One region of the Margalitia sp. FSL K6-0131 genome, then DNA from elsewhere that is predicted to be linked to it. Evidence: a T-box and tRNA genes for the amino acid it is inferred to sense, from the RefSeq annotation. Region 1 holds a T-box; the other holds one or more tRNA genes.

Region 1 (11,465 bases):
TTAAAGGAGGAAGTGGTGAATTCCACAGGGGACTTTAAGAGGGTGGAATAAACAATGGCACAAATAGCACGTATATTCACGTGAAAGGATGTATCGAAATGATGGAACGAATACTGTCACGGGACAATCTACTTTCGGCATTGAAACGTGTCGAAAAGAATAAGGGTAGCCATGGAGTAGATGAAATGCCTGTAAAATCCCTACGAGCGCATATTCTACAAAATTGGCAAGAAATCCGAAATTCAATAAAGGACGGAACCTATGAGCCTATGCCAGTCAGACGAGTCGAAATCCCGAAACCAAATGGCGGCGTTCGTTTATTAGGTATTCCTACCGTGACAGACCGTTTTGTCCAACAAGCGATTGCCCAAATATTAACCCCAATCTATGACCCAACCTTTTCCGAACATAGCTATGGGTTTAGACCCAGAAGAAGGGCACATGATGCCGTTAGGGAAGCAAGGCAATATATAGAAGAGGGCTACAGATGGGTAATAGATATGGACTTAGAAAAGTTCTTCGACAAGGTAAATCACGATATGCTTATGGGACTCCTAGCAAAAAGAGTCAAGGATAAGACGATTCTAAAGTTAATTAGAAAATACTTAGAGTCGGGGATTATGATAAACGGTGTGGAAACTATCAGCGAAGAAGGTGTTCCTCAGGGTGGACCATTAAGTCCACTACTTTCCAATATCATGTTAGATGAATTAGATAAGGAACTAGAGGAAAGAGGACACAAATTTGTCCGCTACGCAGATGATTGTAATATTTACGTAAAAACCAAGAAGGCAGGTTTACGTGTCAAGAGTTCTATCACTACTTTCATTGAAAAGAAGCTTAAACTAAAAGTAAATGAAGAGAAAAGTGCGGTGGACAGACCGTGGAAACGAAAGTTTCTTGGATTCAGCTTCACATCAAACCGTAATCCAAAAATCCGTATCGCAAAAGAAAGTATAAAGAGAGCTAAAAGTAGAATAAAAGAACTAACATCAAGGTCAAAACCCATTCCATTGGAATTGCGTATTGAGAAACTAAATGAATACCTTGTTGGTTGGTGCGGATATTTTGCGCTGGCAGACACGCCAACTCCCTTTAAACAACTGGATGAACATATTCGAAGAAGACTCCGAATGTGCCTTTGGAAACAATGGAAACTACCCAAAACAAAAATTAAAAGGCTCATATCCCTTGGCGTTCCAAGAGAGAAGGCCCATGAATGGGGAAATTCTCGTAAGAAATATTGGCGCATTTCGAATAGTCCTATCTTACACACAACACTAAATCTAAAGTTTTGGAGAAATCAAAAGCTTAAAAGTCTGTTAGATAGATACAACCATTTGCGTCATACTTAAGTGAACCGCCGTATACCGAACGGTACGTACGGTGGTGTGAGAGGTCGGGGGTTAGTCACCCCCTCCTACTCGATTAACTTATGAAAATTGTTATTTAAATTTAGTAGTTTCGCCCCTTCTGCAATCATCAAACATTTAGGTCTTTAAAACTAAAGGGTTTCCGTCATTAAACACGAATAATACTAAAATAAGAACACTTTTAACCTCAAGTAGAATCAACAGCTTTTATCAAGATGTAGATGCTATTAAAAAAGGAGGTTTAATGGTGAAAAGGTATTTTTGGAATATCCTTGTTTCTGTTGATCAATTCTTTAACACTGTTTTCGGAGGTGATCCAGACGAAACGATTTCCTCCAGAATGGGAAAGCATCTTGCCAAGCATGACTGTCCTTTTTGCAATCTAATGTGTAAATTCCTAAACCTGTTCGACAAAGATCATTGTGTAAAATCAATTGAAAAAGATGAAGGGTTACCAATGTAAACAAAAAACTCACTGCAAACAGTTTAAGATTGTTTACAGTGAGTATTTTTTTTCATGCGTTAATAGATTAAGGAAGTCTTTACTATCTCTTTATCAAATATCATTTCGATTTGCTGTTCGTCATCGTTTAAGTTTCCGTATTCTATTGTGTGAACAAGAACATTTTCTTTTATTAGCCCATCATAAAGCTGAAGTTTTTCTTTTATCTTATCTGATGCTGAGATTTTAATGGATATATACATTTCTACAGGTAAGTTCAATTTTTTACGTGTCTCTTGTATAGCTCTAATAAATTCTCTTACATGCCCCTCATCTACCAGTTCAGGAGTCAATTTTATATCTAATAAAACCTTTAACTGATGATCACCTGCGATCACCATGCCAGAGGACATGACTTGTTCTATAGTGACATGTTCCTTCCTTAACACTACCTGTTGACCGTTTAAATTGATTGGAATCTGGCCATTATCAATAAATATTTTCTTTTCCTCATCAGATAGTTGGTCCACATATTGTTTGACTGCATTAACATATTTGCCAAACGCAGTACCTGCCGTTTTAAAATTTACTTTAAAGAGTGATTTTTCATATTGTGTTAACTCTTTCGTAAAGACAACCTCTTTAACATTTAGTTCTTCTTTAATGATGGTTGTATAAGTTTGTAACAGACGTTCATCTTCACCGCACCAAACAATTAACTGTTGTAATGGCTGCTTAACCTTTAAGTTATTAGCATTACGGATGCTGCGTCCTAGTTCAACTATTTTTAGAACTGTTTGCATGTCTGTTTCTAAATCAGATTGAATCACGGAAGTATTCGCTGTTGGATAGTTTTGCAAATGAACACTTTCTTGGTGCAGCTTCAAATGGATATCCTCTGCAATATAAGGGACAAATGGAGCTAATAATCGGCTAATCGTCGTAAGTGCTTCGAATAGGGTGGAATATGCTGCACGTTTATCCTCTGAAAATCCGGATGCCCAAAATCGACTTCTTGATCGCCGTATATACCAATTGCTTAATTCATCGACCAATGCGGCAATTTCCCGTGTTGCTTGGGTAAATTGATATTGTTCCATATATTTATTAACGACTTTAACCGTACTATTCAGTCGTGAAAGTATCCATTTATCCAGAATGGACCTCTTGCCTGTTTTTTGTTCGTCATATACAAAATGATCTATTTTTGCATACATATCATAAAATTTATAGGTATTGTCTAAGGTATCGACCAATTTTGACTTTGCATCCTGCACAATCTTTTTTGAATATCGTTTTGGGTTCCATGGTGAACTATCAACAAGGAAGGACCATCGAAGAGCATCTGCACCATATTCATACATAAGTTCAATCGGATCTAAAGCATTGCCTTTGCTTTTAGACATTTTTTGACCGTGTTCATCCAGGATATGCCCGAGTGACAAAACATTTTTATACGGTGGTTGCCCCGTGTATAATGTGGAAACAGCAAGGAGGCTGTAGAAAAATCCTCTTGTTTGGTCAATTCCTTCGATAACTACATCCGCAGGAAATTGGGATTGAAAAGCTTTTTTATTTTCAAAAGGATAGTGATGCTGCGCAAAAGGCATTGAGCCGCTATCGAACCATACATCAATCACTTCTGGAGTACGCAGCATGGTATTATTACATTTTGGACAAGTGCATTGTACATCGTCAATATATGGTTTATGCAATTCGATATTACCAGATATAGGCTTTGACGCTAGATTTTGCAGTTCCTTGATACTGGCGGGTGCTTCTTCGTGATGACAGTGAGTACATACCCATATATTTAATGGAGTGCCCCAATATCGGTTTCTACTAATATTCCAATCCAACAGATTTTCAAGAAAGCGACCAAATCGACCATCTTTAATATGATCTGGATACCAAATAACTTTACCATTGTTGGTAAGCATTTTATCTTTTAATGCCGACATCTTGATAAACCAACTGTCTGTTGCGTAGTAAAGTAAAGGAGAGTCGCATCTCCAGCAATGGGGATAGCTATGCTCATATTTTTCTTTATGGAAAAGAGTACCTAGTTCAGCAAGCATTTTAATAATCTCAACGTCACAATTTTTCACAAACTTTCCGGCAAGCGTTACAACATCAGGTGTATAGCATCCTCGTTGGTCAACAACATTGACAAAGGAGAGACCGTTTTGTTGAACTAGTTTATAATCATCTTCCCCGTAAGCCGGTGCAATGTGAACAATTCCTGTTCCGCTTTCTTCTGTAACAAAATCAGCTAATACAACAAAATGACCTTTTTCAACCTTTATATAATGAAATGGTGGGTCATAATGTGTACCGGCGAACTCCTTGCCACTATGCTCGCTCAAAATGTTTACCCGATCTCCGAGCACTTTGTTTACTAATGATTTTGCCACAATGTAAATTTCATCTTCCTTTTGGGCACGAACATACGTTAAGGAAGGATTCATTGCTAGGGCAACATTTGCGGGTAATGTCCATGGTGTAGTGGTCCATCCTAAAAAGTATTCATTTTCCGCATCAAGACGTTTAAATTTTACTGTCGCTGATAAATCTTTCACATTTTTATAGCCTTGTGCTACTTCGTGTGTACTTAAAGAGGTTTGACAGCTAGGGCAGTATGGAGATACACGATGACCTTTGTATAATAGTCCATTCTTGTGCACCTTGCTTAAAATGTGCCAGACACTTTCGATATATTCGTTGCTAAGTGTTAGATAAGGACTGTCCATATCCACCCAATAGCCTAATTCTTCTGTGAAGGAGCGCCATATTTTTTCATACGCAAACACGCTCTCCTTACATTTATTGATGAAAGATTCCACCCCATAGCGTTCGATGTCTTGTTTTCCGGAGATGCCAAGCTGCTTTTCCACACCAAGTTCAACAGGAAGACCATGTGTATCCCAACCGGCTTTTCTTTCCACTTGGAATCCCTTCATTGTTTTAAAGCGGGCTACAACATCTTTAATGGTTCGCCCAAAGGCGTGCCCTACATGAGGAAGACCGTTTGCAGTTGGTGGTCCTTCGTAAAAAACAAAAGGCGTTTTGCCTTCTCTTAATTGAATTGATTGTTTAAAAGTATTCGCTTCTGCCCAGAAATCACGGATTTTCTTCTCACGCTGGACAACTGTTTCATTAGAGTTCATCGATATCGCTCCTATTCCATTTTTTAAAAGCACACAAATAACCCCGTCCCAAATGTAAGGGACGGGGTTAACCGCGATACCACCCTAATTCTATTGATCCGCTCAATAGCACTTAGCAACGTACAATCATACGTGTTCCTTGTAACGGTAGACGCCCGGTTAGACTTACTATCTATTTCAGCCTAACTTCTCAGAGAGGATTTTCACGTAACACTCGAACACTGACTTGCACCGAAATGTCAGCTCTCTGTGGATCAAGACGAAACGCTACTTTTTCTCGTCAACGAATTTGTGTGCTTTTATTGTTGTGAATTATAACAAGGGTAAAATGGGATGTCAAACAATTCTTTAAATTTGTGGAAATTTTTTCTCTTAAAAAGGGGCCAAGCTGAATTGTTGTACCAAATATAAATAATAATAATTATCATTTACTATTATTGATAATGATTATAGTTATCACAGTATATAGGAATGATATTAATAATTATTCTCAATTAGAAAATAAAATTCTCAATTAAGGTTGACATTTCAGTTATCTATATGTAGTATATATTATATAATAATTATTATAAATAAGTTGTTTATATATGAAACTATAAATCTATTTTTTGTCAATTCAATAAGGAGGTGTCGTCATGTCACAAGGTCAACTGGCAACAACGAATAACGTAAAGGTTTTAGCTTCTTCTGCTCCAAGATTTGAAAAGATTTTTGTGCATATTGAATTAATTGCAGCCATATTAAGCGGTGTATTAATTGTGACTGCATGGCTGGTGTCAAAATGGAATCATGAATCGGTTTCGATTGCTTTTTATCTTGCAGCTTTTATTATTGGCGGCTATGCTAAAGCAAAAGAAGGTATCGAGGAAACCATTAAAAATAAAGATTTAAATGTCGAGTTGCTCATGTTTTTTGCGGCTATTGGTTCTGCTATTATTGGCTACTGGGCAGAAGGTGCAATGCTCATTTTTATCTTTTCATTAAGCGGGGCACTTGAAACTTATACAACGAATAAAAGTAAAAAGGAAATCTCTTCCTTATTAGAAATACAGCCTGAAACAGCAATCCGTGTTGTGCACGGCCGCGAGGAAAAAGTCCATGTTTCACTGTTGCAGGTAGGGGATATTATTTTAGTCAAACCTGGCGAAAGAGTTCCTGCGGACGGAAAAATTGCACATGGAACTACGACGATTGATGAGTCTACCATCTCTGGCGAATCTATTCCGGTAACAAAAGGAAGCGGTGCGGAAGTTTTTGCAGGAACGATAAACTTGAACGGATCTGTTACCGTAGAAGTGACAAGACATGCAAATGAAACAGTTTTTAATAAAATTATTCAATTAGTACAATCTGCTCAAAGCGAAAAATCACCCTCACAGTTATTTATTGAACGTTTCGAGGGCACATATGTCAAAGTCGTACTCCTCGTTGTTATATTGATGATGTTCATCCCGCATTTCGTATTTGGATGGAACTGGAATACAACATTTTATCGGGCAATGATTTTATTAGTAGTCGCTTCCCCTTGTGCACTTGTTGCCTCTATTATGCCCGCTACTTTATCCGCCATTTCGAATGGTGCGAGAAAGGGAATTTTGTTTAAAGGCGGGGTTCATATTGAAGGATTAAGTCATGTAAAAGCAATTGCCTTTGACAAAACTGGTACTTTAACAAAAGGGAAACCGGAAGTAACAGATATAATTGTTCGTCCTGATCTAAATGAGCAAGATCTGTTACACTATGCCGCATCAATTGAAAATCAATCGAACCATCCATTGGCTATTGCGATTGTTCAATACTGGAAAGCTAAGAATAATGACAGACTCATGCAGCCTGAACAAGTGGAAGATGTACCGGGATGGGGAATGAAAGCCAAGTTAAATAACCAAGAATGGTTGATTGGCAAAAAGGATTTTGTGGGCAGCAAGGAAGCTCATAATTTTGAAAACGGTGTTGCAGAAAAGCTTGAAAATGAAGGGAAAACCGTTGTTTTTGTGAAGGATTCATCCGGAATAGCTGCGGCAATTGCCCTACAGGATATAGTACGCGACGAAACGAAAAATGCGTTATTAGAATTGAAAAATGAAGGAATTCGAACGATTATGCTGACTGGGGATAGCGAAACGACCGCAAAAAACATTGCCGCACAATCACAAATTGACACTTACATTGCGGAATGTTTGCCAGAAACGAAAGTATCGTCTTTAAAAAAGGTAAAAGAACAGTACGGAATGGTGGCCATGGTAGGGGATGGCGTTAACGATGCTCCTGCCCTTGCAACAGCCAATGTTGGGATTGCAATGGGGGAAGGCAGTGACGTAGCAATGGAAACTGCGGATGTCGTCCTGATGAAAAATGATCTTTCTCGGATAGCAGAAGCCATTCGCTTATCGAGAAAAATGAATCGAATTATCAAGCAAAACGTCATTTTTTCTATTAGTGTTATCGTAATCTTAATTGCATCCAACTTCTTTGAATTTCTTAATCTCCCATTAGGGGTTGTTGGGCATGAAGGAAGTACAATATTAGTTATATTGAATAGTTTGAGATGTCTTGGTGGGGATAAAAAGTAAAGTAGTTTTGGAAGCTGGGGTTATTTACTCCAGCTTTTTTGTGGTGCGCCCAGCATGGGTGCAGTCTATAGGGTGAAAGTCCCGAACTGTGAAGGCAGAAGTAGCAGTAGCTAAACGCAAGGGTGTCTGTGGTGACGCAGAATCTGAAGGAAGCGGGCGGCAAATCTCCGGTCTGAGGGACACGAACTTCATATAAGGCTAGGTATCATTGGATGAGTTTGCCAAACAAAACGAAGTCCTTTCTGCCAAAGATGATACAGAGTAAATGAAGCAGATAGATGGGGAGAAAGACTGTACTCTTACCTGGGGAGGTCTGGCTGAAATGCCGAGCACACTCGGTAACTTACTTTGTGAAGGGTAATTGAACAGCCAGAAGTCAGCAGAGGTCATAGTACCTGACTAGCTTAAGATGGTTAGGGAAGGACTGAACATTTAAGGAGAATATACACTAGGCGTTCATTGTTTATGATGATACAGACAATCCAATTGGACTTACTTAAAGGAGGAAGTGGTGAATTCCACAGGGGACTTTAAGAGGGTGGAATAAACAATGGCACAAATAGCACGTATATTCACGTGAAAGGATGTATCGAAATGATGGAACGAATACTGTCACGGGACAATCTACTTTCGGCATTGAAACGTGTCGAAAAGAATAAGGGTAGCCATGGAGTAGATGAAATGCCTGTAAAATCCCTACGAGCGCATATTCTACAAAATTGGCAAGAAATCCGAAATTCAATAAAGGACGGAACCTATGAGCCTATGCCAGTCAGACGAGTCGAAATCCCGAAACCAAATGGCGGCGTTCGTTTATTAGGTATTCCTACCGTGACAGACCGTTTTGTCCAACAAGCGATTGCCCAAATATTAACCCCAATCTATGACCCAACCTTTTCCGAACATAGCTATGGGTTTAGACCCAGAAGAAGGGCACATGATGCCGTTAGGGAAGCAAGGCAATATATAGAAGAGGGCTACAGATGGGTAATAGATATGGACTTAGAAAAGTTCTTCGACAAGGTAAATCACGATATGCTTATGGGACTCCTAGCAAAAAGAGTCAAGGATAAGACGATTCTAAAGTTAATTAGAAAATACTTAGAGTCGGGGATTATGATAAACGGTGTGGAAACTATCAGCGAAGAAGGTGTTCCTCAGGGTGGACCATTAAGTCCACTACTTTCCAATATCATGTTAGATGAATTAGATAAGGAACTAGAGGAAAGAGGACACAAATTTGTCCGCTACGCAGATGATTGTAATATTTACGTAAAAACCAAGAAGGCAGGTTTACGTGTCAAGAGTTCTATCACTACTTTCATTGAAAAGAAGCTTAAACTAAAAGTAAATGAAGAGAAAAGTGCGGTGGACAGACCGTGGAAACGAAAGTTTCTTGGATTCAGCTTCACATCAAACCGTAATCCAAAAATCCGTATCGCAAAAGAAAGTATAAAGAGAGCTAAAAGTAGAATAAAAGAACTAACATCAAGGTCAAAACCCATTCCATTGGAATTGCGTATTGAGAAACTAAATGAATACCTTGTTGGTTGGTGCGGATATTTTGCGCTGGCAGACACGCCAACTCCCTTTAAACAACTGGATGAACATATTCGAAGAAGACTCCGAATGTGCCTTTGGAAACAATGGAAACTACCCAAAACAAAAATTAAAAGGCTCATATCCCTTGGCGTTCCAAGAGAGAAGGCCCATGAATGGGGAAATTCTCGTAAGAAATATTGGCGCATTTCGAATAGTCCTATCTTACACACAACACTAAATCTAAAGTTTTGGAGAAATCAAAAGCTTAAAAGTCTGTTAGATAGATACAACCATTTGCGTCATACTTAAGTGAACCGCCGTATACCGAACGGTACGTACGGTGGTGTGAGAGGTCGGGGGTTAGTCACCCCCTCCTACTCGATTTTGGAATTGGTTTTACTAAATGATTTAAAAGAATGGGGAACTAAATTTTTTAGATTGAAACTCAGAAAAATTGTGGGGAAGGAACGAAAAACTGGAATACAGGTTTTCGTTCCTTCCGATAAGGAATATGAAAATGATATAGAGAAACAAGAATTAATTTAAATTGAAAAAAATTCATTTTAGCAATAGAGGGTTTTAAAAGCACAAACACGAATGTTAGTAAAATAGAAAACTTGCAATACTATTCTAGGTTTCAATCCAACATTACCAATTATTAAATGGAACCATGGATGAAGCTGTCATCATGGCTTTAATGCAATAAGTAAATATTGAAAATACAGGAGGATGAATTCGTTGGGGAAAAGATCTTTAAAGATAAGTGCTTTGCCAGGATATGAGGAAGAAATCGGTCGAATGTTATGGTGTTTAGAAGATGTTAGGCGCACCCTTATTGCTGAAATGAAGGGAATCAGTCGAGAATTACTTGATACGAAAATCGATGGGAGACAAACCATTGGCTCCCTTTTATACCATATTGCCTTGATTGAGGCGGACTGGTTATATGTTGAAGTTCTCGGTTCTGACTGGGATCCTGAAATACAATCGTTATTTCCGGAAGAACACCGCTCCGAAGACGGATCATTGGCGCATGTAGAGGGACAAAGTATTCAGGAGCATTTCAATCGTCTTAATAAGGTGCGTGAAGTTTTCCTTTCACACTTTCGTTCAATGGATCTAGCAGATTGGCGCAAACCGAGGGTGTTGGAACAATATGACGTCACACCTGAATGGGTTGTGTACCATTTGATTGAACATGAAGCACATCATAGAGGACAGATTTTCCAATTGTTAAGACAATTACGGAATGAATAAAAGTAACAAAGGAAATTAAAACAAAACAGATAAATTAAGACGGGTAAATGCTCGTCTTTTCTTTTTCTAATAGACTTAAAGGAACATTGTTCTCATAAATATAGTTTGGTAATAAAAAACTATAAAAATCAAAAAAAAACTTTTTTGGATGGAAAAAATTCCAATTGAAAGCAGGAGGATCCTCACTATTTGTCGAATGGAGTAAAAACCAATGTAGATATTTGGAGGTTCGGAATGTCTAATTCCACAATACATAAATTCAATGTAACAAAAAGGTAAAAGGAATTTTTTGCAGATAAGGATCCTTCAAAATTATTAAAGGGGATGTAAGGTTGAAACGTTTTCTTTGGGCATCATATGGAATGTACTTCTTAGGTGGCATGACGAGTGTATTTTTTGGTGCAATTCTTCCTGAGTTGCTTTCCTATTATCACATTTCCTATACATCAGGCGGGTTATTAATCCTACTTCAATCGATTGGGTTTATCTTGGGAGTACCTCTTGCTGCAAGTTGTATGAACAGATACAGTTATAGAGTTGTTCTTACTGGTGCCGCACTTACTGTTGTTCTGGCACAACTGGGTATTTTATTTTTACCAACCTATTCTTGGCTTGCAGTCTTCGTAATATTAAACGGAATTGGTGCATCAAGTCTTGAGACTGCAGTTGCCTCGTATGTTATGGAACTTTTTGTTGGGAGAAGAGCCATCTATATGAGCCGCTTGGAGGTGGCATTCGGTTTGGGAGCTCTTTGTATGCCAGCAATCGAAAGTGTTCTCATTGCACTAGACTGGTGGAGGTTTTCTGCATTAATTGTCAGCGGATTCGCTTTGTTTCTGGCCATTGTTTGGCAAACAGTGTCCATCTCGCTAAAACCTACGGAGGATGAGGAGGGTGATATGGATGCACCAATGGCAAAGGCACCTGTTTTCAAGAGGAAAATTTCCAAATACACCATCCTTATGCTGTTTCTGTTGATGATATTTGTTTATGTTGGGATTGAAGGGAGTCTGAACAGTTTCCTTCCGACTATTTTTACGGTTAATATGAATTCCACCTCCTATATTGCCTCGCTCAGTACAACGTTTTTTTGGATTGCTATGCTTTGCGG
Region 2 (11,465 bases), 3.1 Mb from region 1:
GATCTAATAAAAATGATTAACGATGCGGCAAAGGGGAAATAGATGATGAATAAAGCTTTAGGTTTCGCATGGGTAACAGCTATTATTGCAATGTTAGGAAGCCTATACTTTAGTGAGATAATGAAGTTTATACCTTGTACTCTTTGCTGGTATCAACGGATCCTTATGTACCCGTTAGTGGTTATCCTTGGGGTGGCGGTTTTTAATCATGATAAGAATATATATAAATATGTTATGCCATTGTCTATTATTGGAATGATAATATCTATCTATCATTACAGCATACAAAAGGTGCCATTTATGAAAGAAGTTCAAGTTTGTACTAGCGGTGTTCCATGCTCTGGTCAATACATTAACTGGCTTGGTTTCATCACTATTCCGCTGCTTGCATTTATCGCATTTACGCTTATTACTGTCGCAATGTTTAAAGTCAAAAAAAATTAAGAAAGAATAAAAAGCGAAGCTCTTTATTACGAAGCTTCGCTTTTTTATTGGACATGAACCGATTTCTTCCATAATTTTTAGCAATATAAAGTACTTTGTCAGCAAAATCCATGTTTTCTTCTGCTTTATTCGTGTTTCCAGGTATATATGATTTCACTCCATTTGATTGGTTCACCAAATTTATTCTAAATGAAAAGTAAAGTTTTTAGAGGCTATAAAAAGTCAGTAACTCACTAAATTTCGATATCAGTGCTCGTTACTTCCTTCAAGTTAGATATTTCATTATAAATTTCCGAAATTGGCTTTTGAAAACCAACCAAAGCCTTTAACTCTATTAAATGACCTTTTTCTTGTAAATCTCTTATTCTTATACCCTCCAAGACAATCTGCATTGCTTCTAGGTTTACTATAACCCTATCAATACTTTCCTTCTCTTGAACAATAATCTTGATTTGAATATCCTTTTGTCTTAATTGTTTAATACCGATTATTCTAAGGATGGAAGGTAATATTTCGACGCTTATCATTAATAATATAACACCGGCAATGGCTTCGAAATAAAAACCTGCACCAACAGCAATGCCAATTCCTCCTGCACCCCAAATCATTGCAGAAGTTGTTAAACCAGTAATATTATCATTTCCTTTTTTTAATATTACCCCTGCGCCAAGAAAACCAATTCCGGAAACGATTTGTGCTGCAAGCCGAAGCGGATCCATGCCTATCGGAACTTGATGGGATTTTGGGAAAGAATAGGCAGATTGAATAGAGACAATCGTAAGTAAGCAACTGGTAATAGAAATGACAAGACTGGTTTTTAACCCGAGTGGCTTTCTTTTAAGTTCTCTCTCTAATCCGATAATTAATCCCAAAATAGCGGAGATTCCGAGCTTTAATAGTATCTCATTATCTATCATTTCCACTGAAGTAAACCCCTTTCTAAATAAAAGGCCCTATTATTAAAGTAAGGATTATAAAACGATCAAATCATATTTCCGCTTATGGCCCTGATTCAACAGCAAATAGTTGTTTAACTAAAGTAAAATTATTGGATGGCAATTGATGTGAAAAGGGTTTAAAATGGTGTATGTCATTTTATCACATACACCATTGTTATAGAAGGAGAAAAATATGAAAACTCCGAAAATAAATCCGTATTTCGCACTAATAGTTGGAGTGATTGCTGTATCTACTTCTGCTATTCTAGTAAAATTGTCATCTGCTGATTCCGGGGTTATTGCATTTTATCGTTTATTTTTTACTGTTTTATTAATGCTCCCCTTTTTTTTAATGAAGAATGTAAGAGAACTCCGCACTATTACGATTGGAGACTGGGTAAAGTCTATTATTGCGGGAGTTTTTTTAGCATTTCATTTTATACTATGGTTTGAATCGTTAAATCTGACATCAGTCGCAAGTTCAACCGTTCTGGTTACCTTACAGCCTCTTTTTGCGTTTGTCGGCACTTTCTTGATTTTCAAAGAATCTTTTTCGGCAAAAGCTATTACTAGTGGAGTAATTGCAGTATTAGGAAGTTTTATAATAAGCTGGGGCGATTTTGCGATTAATGGCAAAGCGCTTATTGGTGATTTAATTGCTCTTGCTGCATGTGCACTTGTAACAGGTTATTTACTTATAGGACAAAATATCCGAAAAAGGCTTTCATTAATGACTTATACTTTCATTGTTTATGCAATAAGCTCTATTGTTTTATTTCTATATATATTAATAAAGAAAGAACCATTCTACCATTTACAAATTCAAGATTGGATTTACTTTTTGCTGCTAGCCATTTTCCCAACTTTATTAGGACACACCATTTTTAATTGGTGTATAAAGTGGATAAGTACCGCTACGATTTCGATGGCTATTCTTTTTGAACCTATCGGAGCGGCTATATTAGCTTATTATATATTTAATGAAAAAATCGTTATGACCCAGGTTGTTGGAGGAATTATCATTATCGTAAGTGTGCTGTTTTTTGTTTTTGATGGCATACCTGTTAAGACTGTTAAAAGAAGATCTAATCATTAAATGAATATATAAGCTAATCCTGAGAATACAAAAGCCATAATAATTACTAAAATCATATGAAGTGAAAAGATGCTTTTGTTTTCTCGCTTCATATCCATAATTGCACAACAAAAGAGATACAATGTCATGAGAATGGATAAACCAAGTGCGAAATTACCTGCCATATGAAATTACACCTTTCATTTATTATTGCTTTTTGCTAATATATTTATATAAAGGACAAAGTATGTTCAATAAACTTTTTGCTTAAAAATTCATGAAAAAATGGTATTGCATTGATTAGTAATTCATGTTATATTATTATTCGTCCGATAGAGTTCAAGGTATTCACCATAAAAACTCAATAAAAATTCTATTAAAAAAGAATTGACAAAGCATCGGAGAAAATGATATGATATAAAAGTCGCTTATAAAAGAAAGTGACATTGATCTTTGAAAACTGAACAGAACAAAACGTCAATGTTTTTGAAAATAATGAGCTATATCAAACGCTTTTTTGGAGAGTTTGATCCTGGCTCAGGACGAACGCTGGCGGCGTGCCTAATACATGCAAGTCGAGCGGACTTTTAAAAGCTTGCTTTTAAAAGTTAGCGGCGGACGGGTGAGTAACACGTGGGTAACCTGCCTGTAAGACTGGGATAACTCCGGGAAACCGGGGCTAATACCGGATAACTTCTTTCCTCGCATGAGGAAAGATTGAAAGATGGCTTCGGCTATCACTTACAGATGGACCCGCGGCGCATTAGCTAGTTGGTGAGGTAACGGCTCACCAAGGCGACGATGCGTAGCCGACCTGAGAGGGTGATCGGCCACACTGGGACTGAGACACGGCCCAGACTCCTACGGGAGGCAGCAGTAGGGAATCTTCCGCAATGGACGAAAGTCTGACGGAGCAACGCCGCGTGAGTGATGAAGGTTTTCGGATCGTAAAACTCTGTTGTTAGGGAAGAACAAGTATCGTTCGAATAGGGCGGTACCTTGACGGTACCTAACCAGAAAGCCACGGCTAACTACGTGCCAGCAGCCGCGGTAATACGTAGGTGGCAAGCGTTGTCCGGAATTATTGGGCGTAAAGCGCGCGCAGGCGGTTTCTTAAGTCTGATGTGAAAGCCCACGGCTCAACCGTGGAGGGTCATTGGAAACTGGGAGACTTGAGTGCAGAAGAGGAGAGTGGAATTCCACGTGTAGCGGTGAAATGCGTAGAGATGTGGAGGAACACCAGTGGCGAAGGCGACTCTCTGGTCTGTAACTGACGCTGAGGCGCGAAAGCGTGGGGAGCGAACAGGATTAGATACCCTGGTAGTCCACGCCGTAAACGATGAGTGCTAAGTGTTAGAGGGTTTCCGCCCTTTAGTGCTGCAGCTAACGCATTAAGCACTCCGCCTGGGGAGTACGGCCGCAAGGCTGAAACTCAAAGGAATTGACGGGGGCCCGCACAAGCGGTGGAGCATGTGGTTTAATTCGAAGCAACGCGAAGAACCTTACCAGGTCTTGACATCCTCTGACAACCCTAGAGATAGGGCGTTCCCCTTCGGGGGACAGAGTGACAGGTGGTGCATGGTTGTCGTCAGCTCGTGTCGTGAGATGTTGGGTTAAGTCCCGCAACGAGCGCAACCCTTGACCTTAGTTGCCAGCATTCAGTTGGGCACTCTAAGGTGACTGCCGGTGACAAACCGGAGGAAGGTGGGGATGACGTCAAATCATCATGCCCCTTATGACCTGGGCTACACACGTGCTACAATGGATGGTACAAAGGGCTGCGAGACCGCGAGGTTAAGCCAATCCCATAAAACCATTCTCAGTTCGGATTGCAGGCTGCAACTCGCCTGCATGAAGCCGGAATCGCTAGTAATCGCGGATCAGCATGCCGCGGTGAATACGTTCCCGGGCCTTGTACACACCGCCCGTCACACCACGAGAGTTTGTAACACCCGAAGTCGGTGAGGTAACCTTTTGGAGCCAGCCGCCGAAGGTGGGACAGATGATTGGGGTGAAGTCGTAACAAGGTAGCCGTATCGGAAGGTGCGGCTGGATCACCTCCTTTCTAAGGATAATGGAAAACCACTTACGTGGTTATAAGAAGACGTTTTTAAGTTCTGTTCAGTTTTGAAAGGTCAATCCTTTCAAATATATTGTTATAAATTAGAAACTATTAAGAAAATATTTCTAATTCTAACAAAGTTTTTTGCTCCTGCGGCAAAGCATATTCGAGGATGATTAGGTTCACCTCGGAGCAAGGCAGCATGTAGCAAATTCTCTGACGTTTAATCATGATGTGATTGAAGTCAGTAGCCTTGTTCCTTGAAAACTAGATACTGATAGAAGAAACCAAGTAAAACCGAGAATCGCCACTTTATGGATTTAATCCAATTTAAAGTAGTAATAACCTTATAGGTTAAGTTAGTAAGGGCGCACGGTGGATGCCTTGGCACTAGGAGCCGATGAAGGACGGGACTAACACCGATATGCTTCGGGGAGCTGTAAGCAAGCTTTGATCCGGAGATTTCCGAATGGGGGAACCCACTGCTCGTAATGGAGCAGTATCTTTACCTGAATACATAGGGTAATGAAGGCAGACCCGGGGAACTGAAACATCTAAGTACCCGGAGGAAGAGAAAGCAAACGCGATTTCCTGAGTAGCGGCGAGCGAAACGGAAGAAGCCCAAACCAAGAGGCTTGCCTCTTGGGGTTGTAGGACACTCTATACGGAGTTACAAAGGAACGGAGTAGATGAAGAGGTCTGGAAAGGCCCGTCAAAGAAGGTAACAACCCTGTAGTTGAAACTTCGTTCCCTCCAGAGTGGATCCTGAGTACGGCGGGACACGTGAAATCCCGTCGGAAGCAGGGAGGACCATCTCCCAAGGCTAAATACTCCCTAGTGACCGATAGTGAACCAGTACCGTGAGGGAAAGGTGAAAAGCACCCCGGGAGGGGAGTGAAAGAGAACCTGAAACCGTGTGCCTACAAGTAGTTAGAGCCCGTTAATGGGTGATAGCGTGCCTTTTGTAGAATGAACCGGCGAGTTACGATTTCATGCAAGGTTAAGCTGATGAAGCGGAGCCGCAGCGAAAGCGAGTCTGAATAGGGCGAATAAGTATGAGGTCGTAGACCCGAAACCAGGTGATCTACCCATGTCCAGGGTGAAGGTAAGGTAACACTTACTGGAGGCCCGAACCCACGCACGTTGAAAAGTGCGGGGATGAGGTGTGGGTAGCGGAGAAATTCCAATCGAACTTGGAGATAGCTGGTTCTCTCCGAAATAGCTTTAGGGCTAGCCTCAAGATGAAGAGTATTGGAGGTAGAGCACTGTTTGGACTAGGGGCCCTCATCGGGTTACCGAATTCAGACAAACTCCGAATGCCAAATACTTATGCTTGGGAGTCAGACTGCGAGTGATAAGATCCGTAGTCAAAAGGGAAACAGCCCAGACCACCAGCTAAGGTCCCAAAGTATACGTTAAGTGGAAAAGGATGTGGAGTTGCTTAGACAACCAGGATGTTGGCTTAGAAGCAGCCACCATTTAAAGAGTGCGTAATAGCTCACTGGTCGAGTGACTCTGCGCCGAAAATGTACCGGGGCTAAACGTATCACCGAAGCTGTGGATGGACACCTGACAGGTGTCCGTGGTAGGAGAGCGTTCTAAGGGCGGTGAAGCTAGACCGGAAGGACTAGTGGAGCGCTTAGAAGTGAGAATGCCGGTATGAGTAGCGAAAGAAGGGTGAGAATCCCTTCCACCGAATGCCTAAGGTTTCCTGAGGAAGGCTCGTCCGCTCAGGGTTAGTCGGGACCTAAGCCGAGGCCGAAAGGCGTAGGCGATGGACAACAGGTTGATATTCCTGTACCACCTCTTCACCGTTTGAACGATGGGGGGACGCAGGAGGATAGGGTAAGCGCACTGCTGGTTATGTGCGTCTAAGCAGTTAGGCTGGTTACGAGGCAAATCCCGTAACCGTGAAGGCGGAGCTGTGATAGCGAGGGAAATATAGTACCGAAGTTCCTGATTCCACACTGCCAAGAAAATCCTCTAGTGAGGTGAAAGGTGCCCGTACCGCAAACCGACACAGGTAGGCGAGGAGAGAATCCTAAGGTGAGCGAGAGAACTCTCGTTAAGGAACTCGGCAAAATGACCCCGTAACTTCGGGAGAAGGGGTGCTCTGGTAGGGTGCAAGCCCGAGAGAGCCGCAGTGAATAGGCCCAGGCGACTGTTTAGCAAAAACACAGGTCTCTGCGAAGCCGCAAGGCGAAGTATAGGGGCTGACGCCTGCCCGGTGCTGGAAGGTTAAGAGGAGGGGTTAGCGTAAGCGAAGCTCTGAATTGAAGCCCCAGTAAACGGCGGCCGTAACTATAACGGTCCTAAGGTAGCGAAATTCCTTGTCAGGTAAGTTCTGACCCGCACGAAAGGCGTAACGATCTGGGCACTGTCTCAACGAGAGACTCGGTGAAATTATAGTACCTGTGAAGATGCAGGTTACCCGCGACAGGACGGAAAGACCCCGTGGAGCTTTACTGCAGCCTGATATTGAATTTTGGTACAGCTTGTACAGGATAGGTAGGAGCCTTTGAAGCCGGAGCGCCAGCTTCGGTGGAGGCGTCGGTGGGATACTACCCTGGCTGTATTGAAATTCTAACCCGCACCCCTGATCGGGGTGGGAGACAGTGTCAGGCAGGCAGTTTGACTGGGGCGGTCGCCTCCTAAAGAGTAACGGAGGCGCCCAAAGGTTCCCTCAGAATGGTTGGAAATCATTCGTAGAGTGTAAAGGCACAAGGGAGCTTGACTGCGAGACCTACAAGTCGAGCAGGGACGAAAGTCGGGCTTAGTGATCCGGTGGTTCCGCATGGAAGGGCCATCGCTCAACGGATAAAAGCTACCCCGGGGATAACAGGCTTATCTCCCCCAAGAGTCCACATCGACGGGGAGGTTTGGCACCTCGATGTCGGCTCATCGCATCCTGGGGCTGTAGTCGGTCCCAAGGGTTGGGCTGTTCGCCCATTAAAGCGGTACGCGAGCTGGGTTCAGAACGTCGTGAGACAGTTCGGTCCCTATCCGTCGTGGGCGTAGGAAATTTGAGAGGAGCTGTCCTTAGTACGAGAGGACCGGGATGGACGCACCGCTGGTGTACCAGTTGTCTTGCCAAAGGCATCGCTGGGTAGCTATGTGCGGAAGGGATAAGTGCTGAAAGCATCTAAGCATGAAGCCCCCCTCAAGATGAGATTTCCCATAGCGCAAGCTAGTAAGATCCCTGAAAGATGATCAGGTTGATAGGTTCGAGGTGGAAGTGTGGCGACACATGGAGCTGACGAATACTAATCGATCGAGGACTTAACCAAAATATAAAGCGGAAGCGCCTTGCTCATCGGCGTATGAATTTCGTAGTCTTCGACTGAGATAAAGGAAACACAGTGAGGTAGTTCACGAACTGATGTTGACTTATCGTAGGGAGGAGACGGAGAAATTCACTAGCCGATAGGCGCTGGAGCTGGATTGAAAAAAGCGAAACTCAGTTTTACTTCTTCTTCTGCAGTATTTAGTTTTGAGGGAACAAACCTCATATAGTCTGGTAATTATGGCGAGAAGGTCACACCCGTTCCCATCCCGAACACGGAAGTTAAGCTTCTCAGCGCCGATGGTAGTTGGGGGCTCTCCCCCTGCAAGAGTAGGACGTTGCCAGGCTTACATAATGGAGGATTAGCTCAGCTGGGAGAGCACCTGCCTTACAAGCAGGGGGTCGGCGGTTCGATCCCGTCATCCTCCACCATATTATTGATGATAAAAGATTTCAGATAAAGCCGGCCCGGCTACAATAATGAAAGTTAACTGCTTTGATTATTTAGTTGGACCAGATATTTTAAGTCATTTAATTGCAAAATGAATGCTTGAAATGCCGGCCTAGCTCAATTGGTAGAGCAACTGAATCGTAATCAGTAGGTTGGGGGTTCAAGTCCTCTGGCCGGCACCATTTAATACGAGCCATTAGCTCAGTCGGTAGAGCATCTGACTTTTAATCAGAGGGTCGAAGGTTCGAGTCCTTCATGGCTCACCATTTTAAAGTAAATAAATTTTCATAACGCGGGTGTGGCGGAATTGGCAGACGCACCAGACTTAGGATCTGGCGCCGCAAGGCGTGGGGGTTCGACTCCCTTCACCCGCATTGATAAAAATTTCTGCGCGGAAGTAGTTCAGTGGTAGAACACCACCTTGCCAAGGTGGGGGTCGCGGGTTCGAATCCCGTCTTCCGCTCCAAATACCCTTTGCCGGGGTGGCGGAACTGGCAGACGCACAGGACTTAAAATCCTGCGGTAGGTGACTACCGTACCGGTTCGATTCCGGTCCTCGGCACCAAGTTTTTTTGCAAAGCAAAATAAACTACCATAATATGCGCCCATAGCTCAATTGGATAGAGCGTTTGACTACGGATCAAAAGGTTAGGGGTTCGACTCCTCTTGGGCGCGCCATTATCAATACAAACGGGAAGTAGCTCAGCTTGGTAGAGCACATGGTTTGGGACCATGGGGTCGCAGGTTCGAATCCTGTCTTCCCGACCACTTAAAAAAATGGGGCCTTAGCTCAGCTGGGAGAGCGCCTGCTTTGCACGCAGGAGGTCAGCGGTTCGATCCCGCTAGGCTCCACCAATAATATAGTATTTTATGGCGGCGTAGCTCAGCTGGCTAGAGCGTACGGTTCATACCCGTGAGGTCGTGGGTTCGATCCCCTCCGCCGCTACCATAAAATGGACCTTTAGCTCAGCTGGTTAGAGCAGACGGCTCATAACCGTCCGGTCGTAGGTTCGAGTCCTACAAGGTCCACCATAATCATTCGGAGGAATACCCAAGTCTGGCTGAAGGGATCGGTCTTGAAAACCGACAGGCGGGTTAAACCGCGCGGGGGTTCGAATCCCTCTTCCTCCGCCATAATTAAATAAAATGGTTTTATAATATCGTCGCGGGGTGGAGCAGTCCGGTAGCTCGTCGGGCTCATAACCCGAAGGTCGCAGGTTCAAATCCTGCCCCCGCAATTAAGGTAAGTTATTTTCAAGGAAGATTATAAGAAAGTTTATTTTCAATTCTTGAAAAAACCTGGTCCGGTAGTTCAGCTGGTTAGAATGCCTGCCTGTCACGCAGGAGGTCGCGGGTTCGAGTCCCGTCCGGACCGCCATTTATTTTAAAAATAAGTAATTATGGCTCGGTAGCTCAGTCGGTAGAGCACGATGAATGATCTTCGTAGCGTTACTACCAGCGTACCAATCGAGCTGCTACTTGCAAAGCTTTCTGAGATTGGGACGAAGCGACTGCAAATTATTTTTAGGAATTTTATACAATTATGGCTCGGTAGCTCAGTCGGTAGAGCAAAGGACTGAAAATCCTTGTGTCGGCGGTTCGATTCCGTCCCGAGCCACCATCCATCTTTTAATAATATTTATTTGTAATGGCGGCTATGGCGAAGTGGTTAACGCATCGGATTGTGGCTCCGACATTCGTGGGTTCGATTCCCACTAGTCGCCCCATATTTTACGCGGGTGTAGTTTAGTGGTAAAACTACAGCCTTCCAAGCTGTTGTCGTGGGTTCGATTCCCATCACCCGCTCCATAGTAAATGGGCCTATAGCTCAGCTGGTTAGAGCGCACGCCTGATAAGCGTGAGGTCGATGGTTCAAGTCCATTTAGGCCCACCAGAATTTTTTGCAATAGCAAAATAACTTTCAATTATTGTTCCGCAGTAGCTCAGTGGTAGAGCTATCGGCTGTTAACCGATCGGTCGTAGGTTCGAATCCTACCTGCGGAGCCATTTTTTTTGGGGAAGTACTCAAGTGGCTGAAGAGGCGCCCCTGCTAAGGGTGTAGGTCGCGTAAGCGGCGCGAGGGTTCAAATCCCTCCTTCTCCGCCATATTTTCACCTTGGCCCGTTGGTCAAGCGGTTAAGACACCGCCCTTTCACGGCGGTAACACGGGTTCGAATCCCGTACGGGTCATAGTTTAATAGAGTGAAAAAAGAGGCTGGGACATAACTAGCTTCAAATAGTGAGAAAGGTGAATTTGAGGGAACTCAAATTCACCTTTCTCTATTTTTGCGTTTAAATTTTCTATTACCTTAGTTGTTGGTAGTGAATTTTCTTAAATTCACTGCCATTAACGCGAGGCCCATTTCGTTTTCTACCTTCGATTTTCCTCGTACAGAAAATCGAGTGAAACGCAAATTAGCCTTCAAGAATCCAAAAACTGGTTCCACATCGATTTTGCGTTTTCGATAGATGGCACTCGTTTTCTCTTCTGAAAGCTTCGCTCTTACATATTCTTTTTGCTGTTCCCATTTTTCATTCACCATTAGTTTTCGATTGTTGCCTTCTTTTGCTTTGGTACAGGATGAACGGAATGGGCATCCCGAACAGTCTTCGCACTCGTAGATTTTGAACTTCCGTTGGAAACCTGTACGGTCATTACGGACTGAATAATATTGATATTCAAGACGTTTCTGATTAGGGCATGTATAGGTATCTGTTTCTTGATCATACTTCCAGTTGTCGGGATTAAAAGTGTTTTGTTTGTACTTTTTCTTTTGTTCCTTCAAATACATATTATACGTAATAAGTGCTTCTCGTTTTCTGTTTAAAAGGATATCATTAAAGTTTTGTTCACTACCGTAACCTGCATCTGCGACAATGTGCTTCGGTAACTCGAAATAATGCTGCTCGATCTCATCTAAAAATGGAATTAACGTACGCGTATCTGTTGGGTTTGAAAATAAACTATAGGCAAGCGCGTATTGGCCCTCCGTTGCGATTTGTACATTGTAACCAGCTTTCAATTGGCCGTTTTGCATATAATCATCTTTCATTCGCATAAATGTCGCATCTGGATCTGTTTTAGAATAGCTATTACGCGTGCCAAAGATTTCAAAGTCTTGTTGGTATTTCTGTTTTCGCAGGACAAAATCAATCAACTGTTTTCGCACTTGTTTTGGGTATTTGCGTTCATTTCTTAAAGCTTTTCGTTC

Evidence for each region. A T-box is a leader RNA that pairs with one kind of tRNA and senses whether it is charged. The one in region 1 lies ahead of ileS (isoleucine--tRNA ligase), so its partner is inferred to be a tRNA-Ile.
Region 2: it has a tRNA-Ile gene. The T-box ahead of ileS (isoleucine--tRNA ligase) is inferred to sense a tRNA for this amino acid. The anticodon was not compared.

What each region holds. Positions count from the first base shown of each region.
Region 1 covers NZ_JBBOZS010000001.1:4,871,856-4,883,320, reverse strand. Annotated here, with positions in the region: gene ltrA (group II intron reverse transcriptase/maturase) at 99-1,355, shown strand; gene NSQ59_RS23865 (hypothetical protein) at 1,621-1,836, shown strand; gene ileS (isoleucine--tRNA ligase) at 1,896-4,982, opposite strand; T-box leader at 5,037-5,275, opposite strand; gene NSQ59_RS23855 (heavy metal translocating P-type ATPase) at 5,618-7,555, shown strand; gene ltrA (group II intron reverse transcriptase/maturase) at 8,150-9,406, shown strand; gene NSQ59_RS23845 (DinB family protein) at 9,836-10,354, shown strand; gene NSQ59_RS23840 (MFS transporter) at 10,687-11,465, shown strand, end outside.
Region 2 covers NZ_JBBOZS010000001.1:1,723,813-1,735,277, forward strand. Annotated here, with positions in the region: gene NSQ59_RS08290 (DsbA family protein) at 1-42, shown strand, start outside; gene NSQ59_RS08295 (disulfide oxidoreductase) at 46-444, shown strand; gene NSQ59_RS08300 (MgtC/SapB family protein) at 678-1,361, opposite strand; gene NSQ59_RS08305 (DMT family transporter) at 1,576-2,478, shown strand; gene NSQ59_RS08310 (hypothetical protein) at 2,475-2,642, opposite strand; rRNA gene NSQ59_RS08315 (16S ribosomal RNA) at 2,972-4,522, shown strand; rRNA gene NSQ59_RS08320 (23S ribosomal RNA) at 4,872-7,806, shown strand; rRNA gene rrf (5S ribosomal RNA) at 8,033-8,149, shown strand; tRNA gene NSQ59_RS08330 (tRNA-Val) at 8,159-8,234, shown strand; tRNA gene NSQ59_RS08335 (tRNA-Thr) at 8,360-8,435, shown strand; tRNA gene NSQ59_RS08340 (tRNA-Lys) at 8,444-8,519, shown strand; tRNA gene NSQ59_RS08345 (tRNA-Leu) at 8,546-8,627, shown strand; tRNA gene NSQ59_RS08350 (tRNA-Gly) at 8,645-8,719, shown strand; tRNA gene NSQ59_RS08355 (tRNA-Leu) at 8,730-8,818, shown strand; tRNA gene NSQ59_RS08360 (tRNA-Arg) at 8,855-8,931, shown strand; tRNA gene NSQ59_RS08365 (tRNA-Pro) at 8,945-9,021, shown strand; tRNA gene NSQ59_RS08370 (tRNA-Ala) at 9,033-9,108, shown strand; tRNA gene NSQ59_RS08375 (tRNA-Met) at 9,126-9,202, shown strand; tRNA gene NSQ59_RS08380 (tRNA-Ile) at 9,209-9,285, shown strand; tRNA gene NSQ59_RS08385 (tRNA-Ser) at 9,295-9,387, shown strand; tRNA gene NSQ59_RS08390 (tRNA-Met) at 9,418-9,491, shown strand; tRNA gene NSQ59_RS08395 (tRNA-Asp) at 9,555-9,631, shown strand; tRNA gene NSQ59_RS08400 (tRNA-Phe) at 9,799-9,874, shown strand; tRNA gene NSQ59_RS08405 (tRNA-His) at 9,905-9,980, shown strand; tRNA gene NSQ59_RS08410 (tRNA-Gly) at 9,989-10,062, shown strand; tRNA gene NSQ59_RS08415 (tRNA-Ile) at 10,071-10,147, shown strand; tRNA gene NSQ59_RS08420 (tRNA-Asn) at 10,186-10,260, shown strand; tRNA gene NSQ59_RS08425 (tRNA-Ser) at 10,269-10,359, shown strand; tRNA gene NSQ59_RS08430 (tRNA-Glu) at 10,372-10,443, shown strand; gene NSQ59_RS08435 (IS1182 family transposase) at 10,563-11,465, opposite strand, start outside.